2 regions of the Litorivicinus lipolyticus genome follow, and region 2 is predicted to be linked to the other one. Evidence: riboswitches for the same ligand, from Rfam matches in the RefSeq annotation. Region 2 holds a riboswitch; the other holds the start of a gene.
The links. Region 2 has a riboswitch for thiamine pyrophosphate ahead of thiB (thiamine ABC transporter substrate binding subunit). Riboswitches for the same ligand answer to the same signal wherever they lie in the genome.
Positions count from the first base shown of each region.

Region 1: another riboswitch for thiamine pyrophosphate. It lies ahead of thiM (hydroxyethylthiazole kinase); the one in region 2 lies ahead of thiB (thiamine ABC transporter substrate binding subunit).

Region 1 is NZ_CP045871.1:2,158,298-2,165,788, reverse strand. Features, by position in the region: gene GH975_RS11075 (sodium:solute symporter family transporter) at 1-793, opposite strand, end outside; gene thiD (bifunctional hydroxymethylpyrimidine kinase/phosphomethylpyrimidine kinase) at 784-1,593, opposite strand; gene thiE (thiamine phosphate synthase) at 1,583-2,215, opposite strand; gene thiM (hydroxyethylthiazole kinase) at 2,212-2,991, opposite strand; TPP riboswitch at 3,026-3,114, opposite strand; gene GH975_RS11055 (HD domain-containing phosphohydrolase) at 3,322-4,476, shown strand; gene GH975_RS11050 (methyl-accepting chemotaxis protein) at 4,408-6,021, opposite strand; gene panC (pantoate--beta-alanine ligase) at 6,084-6,932, opposite strand; gene panB (3-methyl-2-oxobutanoate hydroxymethyltransferase) at 6,938-7,491, opposite strand, start outside.
Region 2 is NZ_CP045871.1:1,773,907-1,781,397, forward strand. Features, by position in the region: gene glcE (glycolate oxidase subunit GlcE) at 1-227, opposite strand, end outside; gene GH975_RS08970 (FAD-linked oxidase C-terminal domain-containing protein) at 227-1,726, opposite strand; gene GH975_RS08975 (DUF805 domain-containing protein) at 1,822-2,163, opposite strand; gene GH975_RS08980 (thiamine ABC transporter ATP-binding protein) at 2,221-2,835, opposite strand; gene GH975_RS08985 (ABC transporter permease family protein) at 2,822-4,333, opposite strand; gene thiB (thiamine ABC transporter substrate binding subunit) at 4,344-5,330, opposite strand; TPP riboswitch at 5,379-5,470, opposite strand; gene GH975_RS08995 (thiamine diphosphokinase) at 5,498-6,103, shown strand; gene GH975_RS09000 (NUDIX hydrolase) at 6,070-6,513, opposite strand; gene recA (recombinase RecA) at 6,547-7,491, opposite strand, start outside.

The DNA.
Region 1 (7,491 bases), 380 kb from region 2:
GCGCTGCGATGGCGGCGCTGATGATCAGTGCTCGGCGAAGCTGGCCGTTGCTGGACGCGGTTTCAGCACGTTGCCACTGGCCTTGATGGAACAGGTTGGTTAAGGCCACAGCAATGAAAAACGTGATGCCGGCTTGGAGGCCGGTGCTGGAGGTCAGGTCGAACTGGGCGTAGTCCACCTTGGGCGCAGGTAGCGACTGAATTAGGCTGAATCCGGCGAACAGCACCGCCACAATCAGCGGGGCTGCGATCCAGGCTTGGATGCGATCGGTAAACATAGAAACGCGCAGACCGCCCGGTAGGCTGTACGCCAGGGTAGCAACAATAACCGCTGTGGCCGTCCAAGCCAGCGGGATGGGCGCGAAAATTTGCACCAGTTTAGCGACCGCGGTGAGGCCGGCGGTCAGGCTGATGATGAGGTAAAACGCGATCGCAGCGGCTGCGGCATAAACCATGCTTTTGCCATAGCGCTGTGACACGTAGCCGAACACCCCATTGCCGGCGTCGCTGTGTGCGAATAGGCGTGGCGCGATTATCGCCATCAGCAGCAGCGGTGCGGCGACGCCAAGGGCGTAGCCAATGATCGCCCCGACGCCACCCCAGGTAGCCGCTTCTGGCGGGCCAAATAGGATCCAAGCCCCCAATGCGGTCGCCAATAGGGTCGACACTAGTTGCAGCGTCGAGCCCGTCAGTGTGGTCGTTGCACGGGCGCGGTACCAAAACCCAGCCAGTGCGGTGCCGCCGGCAATCATAGAAATAATGAGCAGGGCGGTGGGGGTCGAAATTAGTGGCATGAGTGTGACTCCGTAAAGTGATGAACCGGGCCGTGCCCGCTGCCGACCTTGAGTTGGTGGGCCTGTTCGATGGTGGCGTGGATGTAGCGCTTGGCGTTGGTGCAGGCCAGCGCCGGCGACTGGCCATGGCCGAGGTTGGTGGCGATAGTCGCCGCCAGCGTGCAGCCGGTACCATGGGTGTTGCGGGTAAGGATGCGAGGGGCTTGCAGCCAGTCAATGCCGTCGGCGGTTGCTAGGCAGTCGTGGCTAAATTGGCCGTCCAGGTGGCCGCCCTTTAGCAGTACCGAGTTGGCGCCCATGGTGCGCAGCGCAGTCGCCTGAATCTCCATTTCGGTTTCTGTCTGGGCCGGGGCGCATCCGAGCAAGAACGCCGCCTCGGGCAGATTCGGTGTCAGCAGCGTCGCCTGGGGTATTAACTGGGTGATGAGGCTATCGACGCCACTCGGATCCAGTAGCGAAGCGCCGCCTTTGGCGATCATCACGGGATCGACAACGACGGGAGTTGTCGCCGCCCGTTCGATCAAAATAGTGGTAATCGCGCGGGTGATGTCTGCATTGACCAGCATGCCAATTTTGACTGCGTCAGTGGAAATGTCGTCGAAGACGGCATTCGCCTGTTCAACGATAAAGTCGACAGGGGGCAGGTAAACCGCCCGCACGCCCTGGGTGTTTTGCGCAGTCAAGGCGGTGATTACCGACATCGCATAGCCACCGTTGGCACTGATCGCCTTGATGTCCGCTTGGATACCGGCGCCGCCCGAGGGATCGGATCCGGCGATGCTAAGAATGTTAGGAATCATAGGCGCTCCGCAGATCTTGGGCGGCGCGGCAGGGGTCTGGGGCGCTGCAAATAGCCGAAATAACGGCGATTCCGCCGACGCCGGTGCCGGCGATTGTGCCGGCGTTGGTGTCGTTGATGCCGCCAATGGCGATGTGCGCGATGGGGCAGGCTTGGACCAGCGCGGCCAAGCCATCCAGACCGGTCGGTGCGGCGTGATCAGGCTTTGACGTGGTGGCGTATACCGGGCCCAGGCCGGCGTAGTCGACCACGCGCGGATCGACTGCGCGTAGCTGACTCAAATGATTAATTGAAAGGCCAATAATTCGGTCATCGCCCAGTCGTGCTCGAGCCTGGTCCGCCGGCATGTCCTGTTGGCCGACGTGGACACCGTCGGCGTTCAATGCGACTGCGGCTTCGACGTCATTGTTAACAATCAAAGGCACAGCGGCGGCCCGCAGCAGCGGTTGCAGTTGGCGTCCAACCTTGATGCGGTGCTCGGTCGAGGTGTTCTTCATGCGCAGCTGGACCATGCTGACGCCGCCGCGGATTGCCGCTTCGACGGTGTCGAGTAACCCCAGTCCGTTGGCCGGTTGGCTCCCGACCACCAGGCACAGTTTGAGCTGATCGGAGAGGCCGCTCATCCCCGTGTCACCCACGGCGCTAGCTGGTCATCGCCGATAAGTGCCAAACCGTCCAAAAATGCCGCGTGAAATGATCCGGGCCCGGCCGCGCGCGATTGCGCCCAGTCGCCGGCAGCAGCGAAATGGGCGGCCGCCGAGACTGCCGCATCAAAGGGCGTGGTAATGGCCGCGTAAGCGGCGGTCAGCGACCCCAGCGAGCAGCCCATGGCGGTTACGCGCGGCATCCAGTGGCTGCCCCCGCTGATATCCGCGCACTGGGTTCCGTCGGTCACATGATCGACCTCACCGGTGACCATCACGATAGCGCCGGTTTGATTGGCCAGCATCCGCGCGGCGTGCTTTGCATCCTTGACTGAATCGCCACTGTCGACACCGCGGCCGGCGGATTGGGTGCCGTTTAAGGCCATAATTTCCGAGGCGTTGCCTTTGATAATGGCCGGTTTCAGTGCAACCAGTTCAGCGCAGGCGTCGCGCCGGTAGGCCGAGATGAAATGGGCCACGGGGTCCAGCACCCAGGGCAGATCCTGTGCGTTTGCGGCGCGGGCTGACGCACGCATGGCGTCAAGCCACGGCGTCGACAGCGTACCGATATTGATCGATAGGGCGCCGCAGATGGGCGTGAACTCGGCGGCTTCCTCGGTCGCATGAACCATGGCCGGGGAGGCGCCGGCGGCCAATAAGGTGTTGGCGGAAAACTGCATGGCTACATAGTTGGTTATACAGTGAACAAGGGGTGAAGTAGTACGAAGGGTATGTAGCGTGTTTGCATCAGTCATGACATCTCCAATCGGCGCACGAGAGGGGACAAATCAGATTGACTTGCGACCTCCCTACGCCAGCATTATCTGGTTCAGGTTCAAAGGGTACGTCTCAGCCTTTCGGCGCCCCTGGCTTGGCAGAATCTAGTGCTCAGGGCGCCGCGATGCAACTGCCAAAAACGAATGAATGAGCCGGGCAACGTTGACGGTGGGGCCGGTCACTCGGGCATCGGATCTGTCGTTGGTCTGAAACACTTGTTTCGCCCCCTCGCTCCAATGACCGTTGACGCGAGCATTAATGGGCAGTTTCATAGATCATGAGAAACTAGCATTTGAAGGAAGCTCACTGTGAATGAGCCTGCGACTGTTTTGGTCATCGATGACGACCCCAGCATCTGTGAAAGTCTGCGGCGACTGTTTGATGGGCGCTACCAAGTGCGCATCGCCGATCACGGTGAAGCGGGGTTGGTGGCGGCGCAGTCCCCGCCGTACCCGGACGTTATTTTGCTGGACGTGCGTATGCCTGACATGAGTGGCTACGAGGTGTTCAAGGCGCTCAACGGACGTCCTCGGGTGTCGAAAATCCCGGTTATTTTCATTACCGGCGCCGGTGCAGTGAAGGATGAAGAAAAGGCCTTGGAAATGGGTGCGGCTGACTACATTGCCAAGCCCTTGCGGCCCTCTTTAGTGCGCGCTCGCGTCGACGCTCAGGTCGAGCTAAAACAGGCGCGCGAGCGACTCGAAGATGAAAACGTTCGGTTGGAATCCGTTATCCGTGCGCGTATGCGCGAGAACGAAACCATGCAGTCGGCGACCATTGCGGCGCTGGCCAGCTTGGCCGAAGTGCGCGACGGCGACACGGGGCATCACATTGCCCGCACCCAAGCCTATGTGCGCTTGCTGGCGGACTACTTGAAACATTTGCCGCGGGATCGCGACGAATTGACCGAATGCAATATTGAGTTAATGGTTAAATCCGCTCCCCTGCACGACATCGGCAAGGTCGGCATCCCTGACCAGGTGCTGTTGAAACCGGGGGCGTTGGATGCGGCACAGTGGCTGACCATGCGTCATCACGCTGCGATGGGCGCCGAAGCATTGGAACGCGCCGAGCGTCAGGTCAACGCACGCCTGCCGTTTTTGCACTATGCCAAGCAAATCGCCCGCTGGCATCACGAACGTTGGGATGGCACGGGTTATCCGGATGGATTGGCCGGCGATGTGATTCCGTTGTGCGCGCGTTTAATGGCGGTAGCCGATGTGTTCGACGCCTTGATTAGTGTCCGAGTGTACAAACCCGCGATGAGTTTCAAGGCGGCCCGTGAAATCATGATAGAGGGCCGTGGCACTCACTTCGATCCGGTCGTATTGGACGCTTTTTTGGACCAGTTTGACGCGGTATGTGCGATCGCTCGGGCACAGACGGATAGGGATTTAGGCCAAACTGTAAGCGCAACGCACGCCGCCCCAATGGCGGCCGTTAATCAAAACCGGACACGATAAGTCGGTCAAAACTTCGCCGGTGTCGCGTCGATAGGTCAGGATCATGTGGTCGCGTTGGTGTGAACCTGCGGTTTTGCCGACACGGTCTTCGAATATGCGCTTGGTTCGATTGCCCGCCAGGTCTTTTTTCGGGTCGCCGGTTAAGGGTTGGCAGAACCTGTCATTGTGTGTCGGCACATAGCCCTGCGGGTCGATGGCAATCATGTAAATCAACCAGTCATTGTCATCCAGCGCCGCTTCTTGAATGGGCGGCAGTATCTGGTCACACAGGCTGTCAAAACCGGTCGAAAAGCGCACCGGATCGGTGCCCGCGACGCGCCGATATTCAGGGCTGAACAAGGCACTTTCGGTAATGTGGCCGTCGCGGACGGCAGCTTCAAAGGCCAGGCCGACTTGTGTGGCGACCGCGTTGCAAATAACCGCGGCCTCGCGGTGCATCGGGTGTGAAAAGCCCTGGCAGGTCGAGAACACTTCTAGGCTATTGCGCATAAATCCGGATTGTGAGGTCAGCGTGGCCGATAGCTCATTAAGCTGTTCGGCTAACTCGCGGTTTTGCTCGTTCAGGTCTGATATCTGGCCGACGCTGTCGGCCGCGGCGGTGACCCCGAGTGACTGTTCGTTACTGGCGACGCGGATCGCTTGTACCGACTCGTTAAACGCCGAAATCTGGCTGAACACTGATCCCATCACGCCTTGCACGTCGGTCACTTCGCGCAGCCCTTGCTCGGTTGCTTCGGTGACACCGGATAGCAGCTTGCGCACCCCTTTGGCTTGTTCGGAGGCGCGCCCGGCGAGGGCGCCGACTTCTTGGGCGACGACGCTAAAGCCACGCCCGGCTTCGCCTGCACGTGCGGCTTCAACCGCAGCATTAAGAGCCAATAGATTGGTTTGGAATGCGATTTGGTCGATGGCCTCTAGGATCGAGCCGGTCTTGGCGACCTGAGCCTTTACGTTCTCCATTTGCTCCAAGGTTTTGCCCAGCGCGGTTTGGCCATGGTTGGCTTGAACGGTCAGTTCGCCGGATTGCTCGACCAGCCGCTCAGAGGCTTCTAGGTTGCCGCGGATCGTGCTTTCAAGTTCACGTGTGGCGCCGGCAGTTTCTTCCAGCTGGGCGGCGGCGGTCTGGGTGCGCGTGGTCAAATTGTCGGCACGTCGAGCCAGGTCTGCCGCGCTGCCCTCAACATTGGTGGCGGAATCAAGTGACTGGCGCAGCGCTTCATTTAGCGTGGCGACGGCGGCTGCCAAGGCACGCCCAAGGTCGCCCTTGAGTTGGTTGGGAAAGTCCAACTGGCATTGGGCGATGGCGTTAAAGGCCTGAACCACACGCGAACGACCCTCGGTGTTTTGTAGCGTAATGACAAAATGCTCACCGTCGACCTCGATAAAGCCTTTTTGTGTGTCGTTTAAGTGCACGCAAGTGCCGGCGCGTAACTGAGCGGGTTCGATGAAAGCGTTGCCCGGTGTTAGCGGTTGGTTGCTGTCAACGATGCGACCTTGTGCATCGACCATGACAACGGGGCACTTAATAGCAGAGAGTACAGACACAACTTGTCCTTAGACGGGCGGCAAACACCGGTCTAAAGGTAGCGGCGAGGACACCTCGATCTTTAGGGTTTTTCTAGCTCGATGTTATCAATCAAGCGGGCTTTGCCCAGGTAAGCGGCGACCAGAATCACCAAATCTCGGTCGGCCAGCCCGGCCGACGACAGCGCGTGGGCACAACGCACCTCAACGTAGTCGACCCGAAAGCCGTTGCCGGTCAAGGCGTCGGTGACATCGCGTTGAATGGCCGCAAAATCGGTTGCGCCGTCCAGGATACGTTGGCGGGCGCCGGTTAAGCACCGGAATAGTGCGGGTGCGACTGCGCGCTCCGACTCGGTCAGGTAGGCATTGCGGCTGCTGAGGGCCAAGCCATCGTCAGCGCGACCGGTCGGTACACCGACGATGTTCAGCGGCATCAGCAAGTCTTGGACCATCTGGCGGATGACCGCCAGCTGTTGAAAGTCTTTGCGGCCAAAAAATGCATGGTCTGGCTGGACGATGTTGAACAGTTTCGAGACCACCGTGGCGACGCCTGCGAAATGCCCTGGTCGCGCCGCACCGCATAAAATGTTGGCCAGTGACGGCACGTCGACCTGTGTGTTAACGCCGTTGGGGTACATCTCGCGCACGGTCGGTGCGAATAAATAGTCGGCGCCTTCGGCGCTTAGTTTGGCGTTGTCGTCGTCCAACGTGCGTGGGTAGGCATCAAAATCTTCGTTTGGCCCGAATTGCATGGGGTTGACGAAAATAGACGCCACCGTGATGTCGCAGGCCGCTTTGCTGGCGCGGATCAGGTCCATGTGCCCGGCGTGCAGGCTGCCCATGGTCGGCACAAAGCCGATCGACTGAGTGCGGCTACGATGGCTATTGAGCCGCTCGCGCAGCGCTTGAATTGAGGTGACGATCTCGGTCATCGGGATTAGTCCAGAAATTGATGCTCGGGGGCTGGGAAGTTACCGCGGGCGACATCGTCGGCATAGGCATTAAGTGCCGCCAGTGGGGCGCCCGGGTAGACTTTGACAAAGCGCGCGAGGCGGTGCGGGTTAAACCCGAGCATGTCATGCAGCACCAGGATCTGACCGTCCGTGTCAGCGCCAGCGCCGATGCCGATGACCGGCACATCAATGGCCTCGGTGACCTGTTTGGCCAGGTCACTGGGTACACACTCAAGCAGCACCAAGTCCGCACCGGCCTCGGTCAGCGCGCGAGCGGCGCTGAGCGTCGCAGTACGTGTCGCCTGATCGCGGCCCTGGACTTTATAGCCACCAAAGCGGTGCACAAATTGCGGTGTCAGGCCCAAATGTACACAGACCGGTACGCCGGCCGCATTCAGCGCGTTGATCACCGGCACCAAGCGCTCATCGCCTTCGATCTTGACCATTTCGGCACCGGCTTGCATCAACACTTCGGCTGCGGCCAGTGCGCGCTCGACGGTGGCCGCCTGCATAAACGGCACGTCGCTCATCAGCAAGC
Region 2 (7,491 bases):
TCGGCCAGTGCCGCGTTGACGTCCGACAACAGCGTGCCGGCGCGCACCGTCATCACCAGCTCAACCGGCTGGTAGTTGACGATGCCCTGGTGGCCGCTGAGGTCGAGGGATTGACCGACAAACTCGGCGCCCAAAAAGTCTTTGCTGCGACCGCCATGGATCGCCAGCGTCGTGTCGTTATCGAAGGCCGTTTTAACCTGGTCGACCAGGGCCTGCGTCATGTCCATTAAAAACGCTCCAATTCAGGGTGTGGCAATTCGCCATTGTGCACGTGCATGTGGCCAAACTCGGCGCACCGGTTCAGGGTCGGGATGGCTTTGCCGGGGTTCATCAACCCCTTGTCATCGAAGGCCGCTTTAAAGTCGTGGAACTGCTGCAGTTCCGCACCCGGGAACTGGACGCACATTTCGTGGATCTTTTCGACGCCGACGCCGTGTTCGCCGGTAATAGTGCCACCGTGTTCGACACAGGTGGTCAAAATTTCCGAGCCATACTGGGCGGCGCGTTCCGCTTCGCCGGCATCGTTGCCATCAAACATGATCAGCGGGTGCAAATTACCGTCCCCGGCGTGGAACACGTTGGCACAGCGCAGGCCGTATTTTTGCTGCATGTCTTCGATCTTTTTTAGCACCGCCGGCAGCTCGCCACGCGGGATGGTACCGTCCATGCAGTAGTAGTCCGGGCTCATCTGGCCGACCGCGGGAAAGGCGTTTTTACGGCCCTTCCAAAACAGCTCACGCTCGGCATCATCACGGGCCACTTTGACCTCGACCGCACCGGCCTTGGTCAACACCGCACTGACGTCGGCGATGTGTTCGGCCACTTCCGCTTCGTTACCGTCGACTTCGCACAACAGCAGCGCCTCGGCCCAGGTCGGGTAGCCGGCATTCAAAAAGTTTTCCGCAGCTTGCAGGCTGAACTTGTCCATCATTTCCAAGCCGGCCGGAATGATGCCGGCAGCGACAATTTCACCGACCGCTCGACCGGCCGTGGCTAGGTCATCAAAGGCGGCCATCGCGACCTTGGTCACCGTCGGCGTCGGCAGTAACTTCAACTTGGCCTCGACCACGACCGCCAACATGCCCTCGGATCCGACCAAACCGGCCATCAAATCAAAGCCCTCGGTGTCCAGCGCTTGGCTGCCAAAGCTGAGTTCTTCGCCTTCGATGGTGATGACCGTGGCCTGCATCACGTTGTGAACGGTTAAGCCGTATTTCAAGCAGTGAACGCCACCCGAGTTTTCGGCGATGTTACCGCCGATCGAGCAGGCAATTTGGCTTGAGGGGTCCGGCGCATAGTAAAGCCCGTACGGGGCTGCGGCTTGGGTTACCGCGGCATTGCGAATGCCCGGCTCGACCGTGATCACGCGCGCCACCGGGTCCAGCGCCTTGATCGCGGACATTTTGGTCAACGACAACAGCACCCCGCCCTCGTGCGGCATCGCGCCGCCGGACAAACCGGTTCCGGCCCCGCGCGTCACCACCGGGATGTCCTCGGCATAGCAGGCTTTAAGCACCGCGATCACTTCCGCTTTGGTCGCCGGTAAAGCCACTACCATCGGTAAACGCCGATACGGCGCCAAGCCATCGGTCTCGAACGGACGCAGGTCTTCATCTTTGTGTTTGAGTTGCGAGGGCGTCAGAATCAACTGCAAGCGCGGGACGATGCGCGCGCGGCGCTCGTCAATCGTGGCTTGGTCAAGCAGGTCTTGGGTCATAGCGTTCATGCGGCAATCCTCGTTTGAGCGAGCTTAGTTATACCGCATGGTAAATTGGTCTGACCAATTTATCCAGTCATTGCCAACCCGTCACGCCAAACGTCTTAGTCCAGCGCCGGCGCAGGGCCCCACTCGTTTTCACGCGCGTCACCGGCGCGCAATCCAAAGTACAGTGTGGCGATAAAACCGATACCCGGTACCAACACCACCAGCCCCCACCAGCCGCGGTGCCCGATGTCGTGGATACGCCGCACCAGCAGCGCCACATAGGGCACGAACAACAATAGCCCCAGTAAGTTGGCAAGCCCTGACCACACTGCCCCCAAAATAATATTGGCGGCCACCGAGAACAGCGCCCACCACCAAAACTCGGCGCGAGAAGAGCGCGTATGGAAATCAAAGCACCGGTTGAACCCCATTTTTACTGCGTCGACAAAGCCAATCATATGTTCTCCTGTGTCTATGCCACGGTTATGCGGCCTGCGGACCAATAAAAAAACGGACTAATCGCCAATTCGGTAGCTGGGTGCGCCCAAACGCTCTAAATCGGCGGCGTCATGGGTAATCAGCAAAACCGTTTTGCCCTGACGATTGACCTGGCTCACGGCCGCCAGTGCATCCTCGCGGCTGGCCGGGTCCAATGCCGAAAACGGCTCGTCCAACAGCATCACCGGGCGCGGGCTGACTAAACAACGCGCCAGCGCAACGCGTTGCTGTTGACCGCCGCTGAGTTCCCCCGGCAAACGCTGGGCCAACTCGCCGATGTCCAGGGTCGCCAGTGCCGCCGCACACACCTGGCGCTGGACCGGATCCAGCAAACGCGGGGACAGCCCCAAACCGACGTTATCCAGCACCGACAGGTGCTCGAACAAATTATCGCCTTGAAACAGCACTGCGAACGGGCGATGACTCGGCCCCTGGGCCAGCACCGACTGATCCCCCCAACGGATGTCGCCGCTGTCGGCCACCAAAAAACCAGCCAACAGGTTAAACAGCGTCGATTTGCCCGCCCCGCTGGGGCCGACCACACCGAGCATGGCGCCGGCGGCGACACTGAAGTCAAACACCAAAGGCGGGTATTCGGGGTAGGTATAGGTCAACTGGTCAACGCGTAGCATGTGCACTCCGAGTGCGGTGAGCCCAAATAAACAACAGCCAAACCGGCAGCCACAGCCACAGCGCTAAGGCAAAGGCGTCCTGGGTTCGATAGCTGCCCAGCTTTTGATACAGCAAATACGGTAGCGTCTGGAAGTTTTCGGTGCCAAACAGCGCGATCACGCCAAAATCGCCCAGGCTTAGGCCAAACGCAAACACCCAGCCCCACACCAGCACCGGTTTTAGCACCGCCAAGTCAATCCGCCATACCCGGGTCACCCCGTGAAGCGCCCACTGCAGCGCCAAGCGGTCGCTACGGGTGTGATGGCGATCCATCGCCGGCCACAGCACGGCGCCGACGAAGGGCAGGCACAGCAACACATTGGACAACACCACGGCCGCGCCCGGTGACACCCATCCGCCGCCGCGGGCGAGTAAAAACAAGCCCAGCGCCAGCACCTGGGTCGGCACCATAAAGGCCAGCCAGGCCGACACCGACAACCAGCGATCCAGCCCGGAGCGACTGCGCCGTAATTGTCCCAGCACCCAGGCCATGGCGACCACCAGCGTCGCGCTTAGGCTGCCGACCCACAGCGAGGTCAGCGCCGCCTGTTGAACCGCGCGCTGCGACCACACCGCCAGCCACTGATCACCCAGTCCGCGCCAGAGCAAAGCCGCCATCGGCAGCAGCCAAAAACCCAGCACCAGCCAATACGCAATCGCAAAGCCGACCGTGCGCACCGGCCCAACGGCGCCGGTGCGATCGTTCAAAGCCAGCCACGGCGCGCGCGATCCAACCCAGGCCAAGGGCGCCAGTACCAGCAACTGCACCAGCGCAATCAGCGCCGCCCGGCCCAAATCAAAATCCAGTTTGATGGCCTGAAACAGCGCCACCTCTAGGGTCGCCCAGCGCGGGCCACCGCCCAGCACCAGCACAATCGCAAAACTGGTAAAGCACAGTAAAAACACCAGCCACCACTGGGTCACCAGCAGCCCACGGCTGCGCGGCCACAACAGCAACCCAAAGCTGCGGCGGCGACTCAGCCCCAGTTGCTGAACCAAGCGCTGCTGGTTATCCGGTACGCGCTGCCACTGCAATTCAAGTTGGGCGGCGACCCAAGGCGCGTTCAAAAACACGTGCGCGATCAGAATGCCGGTCAGCCCGTAAAGCCCGCCACTAAGGGGCATTAACCCTTTGCGGCCGTAGGCGGCGAGCACCATCAATACGACCACCAGAGTCGGCATCACCGGGACGGTGCTGAGCAAGGCCGACAGCCCGCGTGGAATCCAGCGGCGCGCCGCATGGTGGTGTAAAAACGCCAGCCCCAGGCCCAACGCCACCGACAAGGTGGCGCTGAGCGCGGCCTGAAAAACCGAACGGCCTAGTTGCTGCTGAAAGCGCGTGTCGAGCAAAAATTCAAACGGCAACCGACCGCCGGCGCTGACGATAGCGGTCAGTAACAGCCCAACCAGCCCCCACAGCAATAGATACAGTGCACGCGGCGGCCAAGCCCCGTGCACTCCGACGGGCCTACTGGCCAATCGCGCTCAAGAACTCGGCAATTACGGCCTCGCGCTGGGCTTCGACGCGCTTAGGGTCGGCCAAGCGGAACGGGGCCGGACGCGGCTGGACTTCAAAGTTGTCCGGCAGCGCCATGTCGATCACCGGGTAGGCCCAGTTACCAGTTGGAATTGCGCTTTGAAAGGCATCCGACAGGATAAAGCTCAAAAACTCGGCCGCCAATTGCGGCTGGTCGCTGGACGCCAAAGCCGCAGCCACTTCGATTTGGCCTTGATGGCCTTCCTCGAACGCGGCCCAGGCAAAGCGCTCATCGCTCTCTGCAATGCGGTGGTACGCCGGCGACGTGGTGTACGACAGCACCATGTCCGCTTCGCCCTGTAAGAACAGGTTGTACGCCTCGCTCCAACCCGGGGTGACGGTCAAAATACTGTCGGCCACGTCAGCCCAAAATTCGCCGGCGCGATCGCCGTAGACGGATTTAACCCACAACAATAGTCCCAATCCAGGCGTCGAGGAGCGCGGATCTTGGATCACTAATTTCACGTCCGCCGGCAGGTTGCGCAGGGATTCGAGGCTGCTGGGCACCTGGGTCAAACGGTCGCTTTGGTAAACAAAGGCAAAGATCGAGTAGTCAAAAGGTACAAAGGTGGCGTCGGTCCAGGGTAGCGGCAACGGCAGGCTCAAACGTTGCATCGGCCAATCGTGGGTTGCAAACAAGCCGGTGGCGCGCGCCAATTCCATGGTGTTGGTGTCCAAGCCCAACACGATATCGGTGTCGGTGCTGTCCCCTTCCAATTGAATTTTGCGCAGCAAGCCAATCGATGATTCACCGGTGACAAAGCGCAGATCGCACTCGCACTGGGCTTCAAAGGCGGCTTCAATCGCCGGCGCCGGACCCCAATCCGCGGCAAAGGCGTCGTAGGTCGACACCGTTAACACGGGTTTGGCCAGCGCCGACATCGGCAGCAATAAGGACAGGACTAGTGTTTTGTTCATGGCTCGCTCCAGTTAATTCACCAGGCGGCATAAGGTAGGACTCGGTCCGTAAAAGGACTGTGGTCTCCCTCCGCCAGCACAATCTGGTTCAGGTTCAATGGGTATTATCTCAGCACCGTGGTGCACCCCAGACGGGCACGATGGTATCGTCCTGACCCATGCAGTCAATGACTTTCGATCGACCGGTTCTTTTACTCGGCAACGCGCCCATTAACGCCGCCCTGGCGCGCTGGGTTGGCGATTGGTCCGGCCCCATTGTGTGCGCCGACGGCGGCGTGCGTCACCTGCCGCCGGGCCGGCACATCATCGTCGTCGGTGACATGGACTCTTACCAAGGGCCGGCGAGCACACGACTCCACGACCCCGACCAAGACAGTACCGACTTTGATAAGTGCTTAGCCTGCGTGCGGGCGCCGGAACTGATCGGCGTTGGCTTTTTGGGCGGGCGCTGGGATCACAGTTTGGCGGCGTTATCGTCGCTGGCCCAGGCACGGGATCCGATTCGATTGATCGACCATGAAAATTCGATTGTGCTGGTTGACGGCGACTATCAGGGCCGCCACCGGATCGGCGACACCCTCGGCGTAATCCCGATGCAGCGCTGTCAGTTCAGCGCCAGCCACGGCCTTGCGTATCCGCTGGACGGCGTGGTTTTGGAGTTGGGGGTGTGGGTCGGATCCAGTAACCGCATTACCGACGCCCACGTCAGCATCCGCGGCCAAGGCCGTTACTGGCTCAGTTATGCGTCGCCGCTAAAGCCCGATTCCGAGTAGATAACACCCTCGGCGGCCGCGCCCATCGCCGGCGCGATGTAGGGCATCCAGTCGGCAAAGGTCGCCAGGTCAACCCAGGCAATTTGATCGCACTTGTGCGGCTCCGCGTTGATGGGTTGGCCAGTGAAGTCGGCCCGATAAAACAGGTCAATCACGCGGCGCTGATCGGTTTTGCGGTGCAGGGTATGGACCAGCGTTAGGCTGGACGGATCAATGTCGACGCCGACTTCTTCGGCGCATTCACGAACCGCACAAACCGAGGCCGATTCACCCTCGTCGACGCCACCGGCCGGCGGGCACCAGTACCCGTCCATGTAACCGGTGTTGGCGCGTTTGAGCGCCAACACTTGACCATCACGTTGCAAAAACACATAGACCGCTACAAACACGCGATCGCGCGGTGCGCTCATAAAAAACGCGCCCGTGGGCGCGTTAAGTCTGACCTAGACAGCACTTTCGTCTTCGGGAACCTCATCGGCCTGGTCGACCTCTGGCGTCGGGCCGCTCAGCAAACGACGGCGTAATTCACCTTCGATTTCCTGGGCCATGCTCTGGTTTTCTTCCAAGAAACGGCAGGCGTTGGCTTTGCCTTGACCAATCCGGTCACCGTTGTAGCTGTACCAAGCGCCCGCCTTGTCGACCAGACCTTCCTTGACACCCCAGTCAATGACTTCGCCCATGCGGTAGATGCCCTTGCCGTAAATGATCTGGAACTCAGCCTGACGGAACGGCGGCGAAACCTTGTTCTTGACCACTTTGACGCGGGTTTCATTACCGACCACTTCGTCGCCATCTTTGATCGCGCCAATGCGGCGGATGTCCAAACGCACCGAGGCGTAAAACTTCAAGGCGTTACCACCGGTGGTGGTTTCAGGGCTGCCGAACATGACACCAATTTTCATTCGAATCTGGTTGATGAAAATCACCATGCAGTTCGAACGTTTAATGTTGCCGGTTATTTTACGCAGCGCTTGGCTCATTAAGCGGGCCTGCAAACCGACGTGGCTGTCGCCCATGTCGCCTTCAATTTCCGCACGCGGCGTCAACGCCGCCACCGAGTCGATGACCAACAGGTCAACACCACCGGAGCGCACCAGCATGTCAGCAATTTCCAGCGCCTGTTCACCGGTATCCGGCTGCGACACCAGCAGTTCTTTGACGTTAACACCCAGTTTTTGGGCGTATTCAGGGTCCAGCGCGTGCTCGGCGTCGATAAAGGCCGCGGTGCCGCCCGCTTTCTGGCATTCGGCGATCGCCTGCAATGTCAGTGTGGTTTTACCTGAGCTTTCAGGGCCGTAAATTTCAACGATACGACCGACCGGCAAACCGCCTATGCCCAGTGCAATATCCAGCCCCAAGGAACCGGTCGAAATGGCCGGAATCGATTC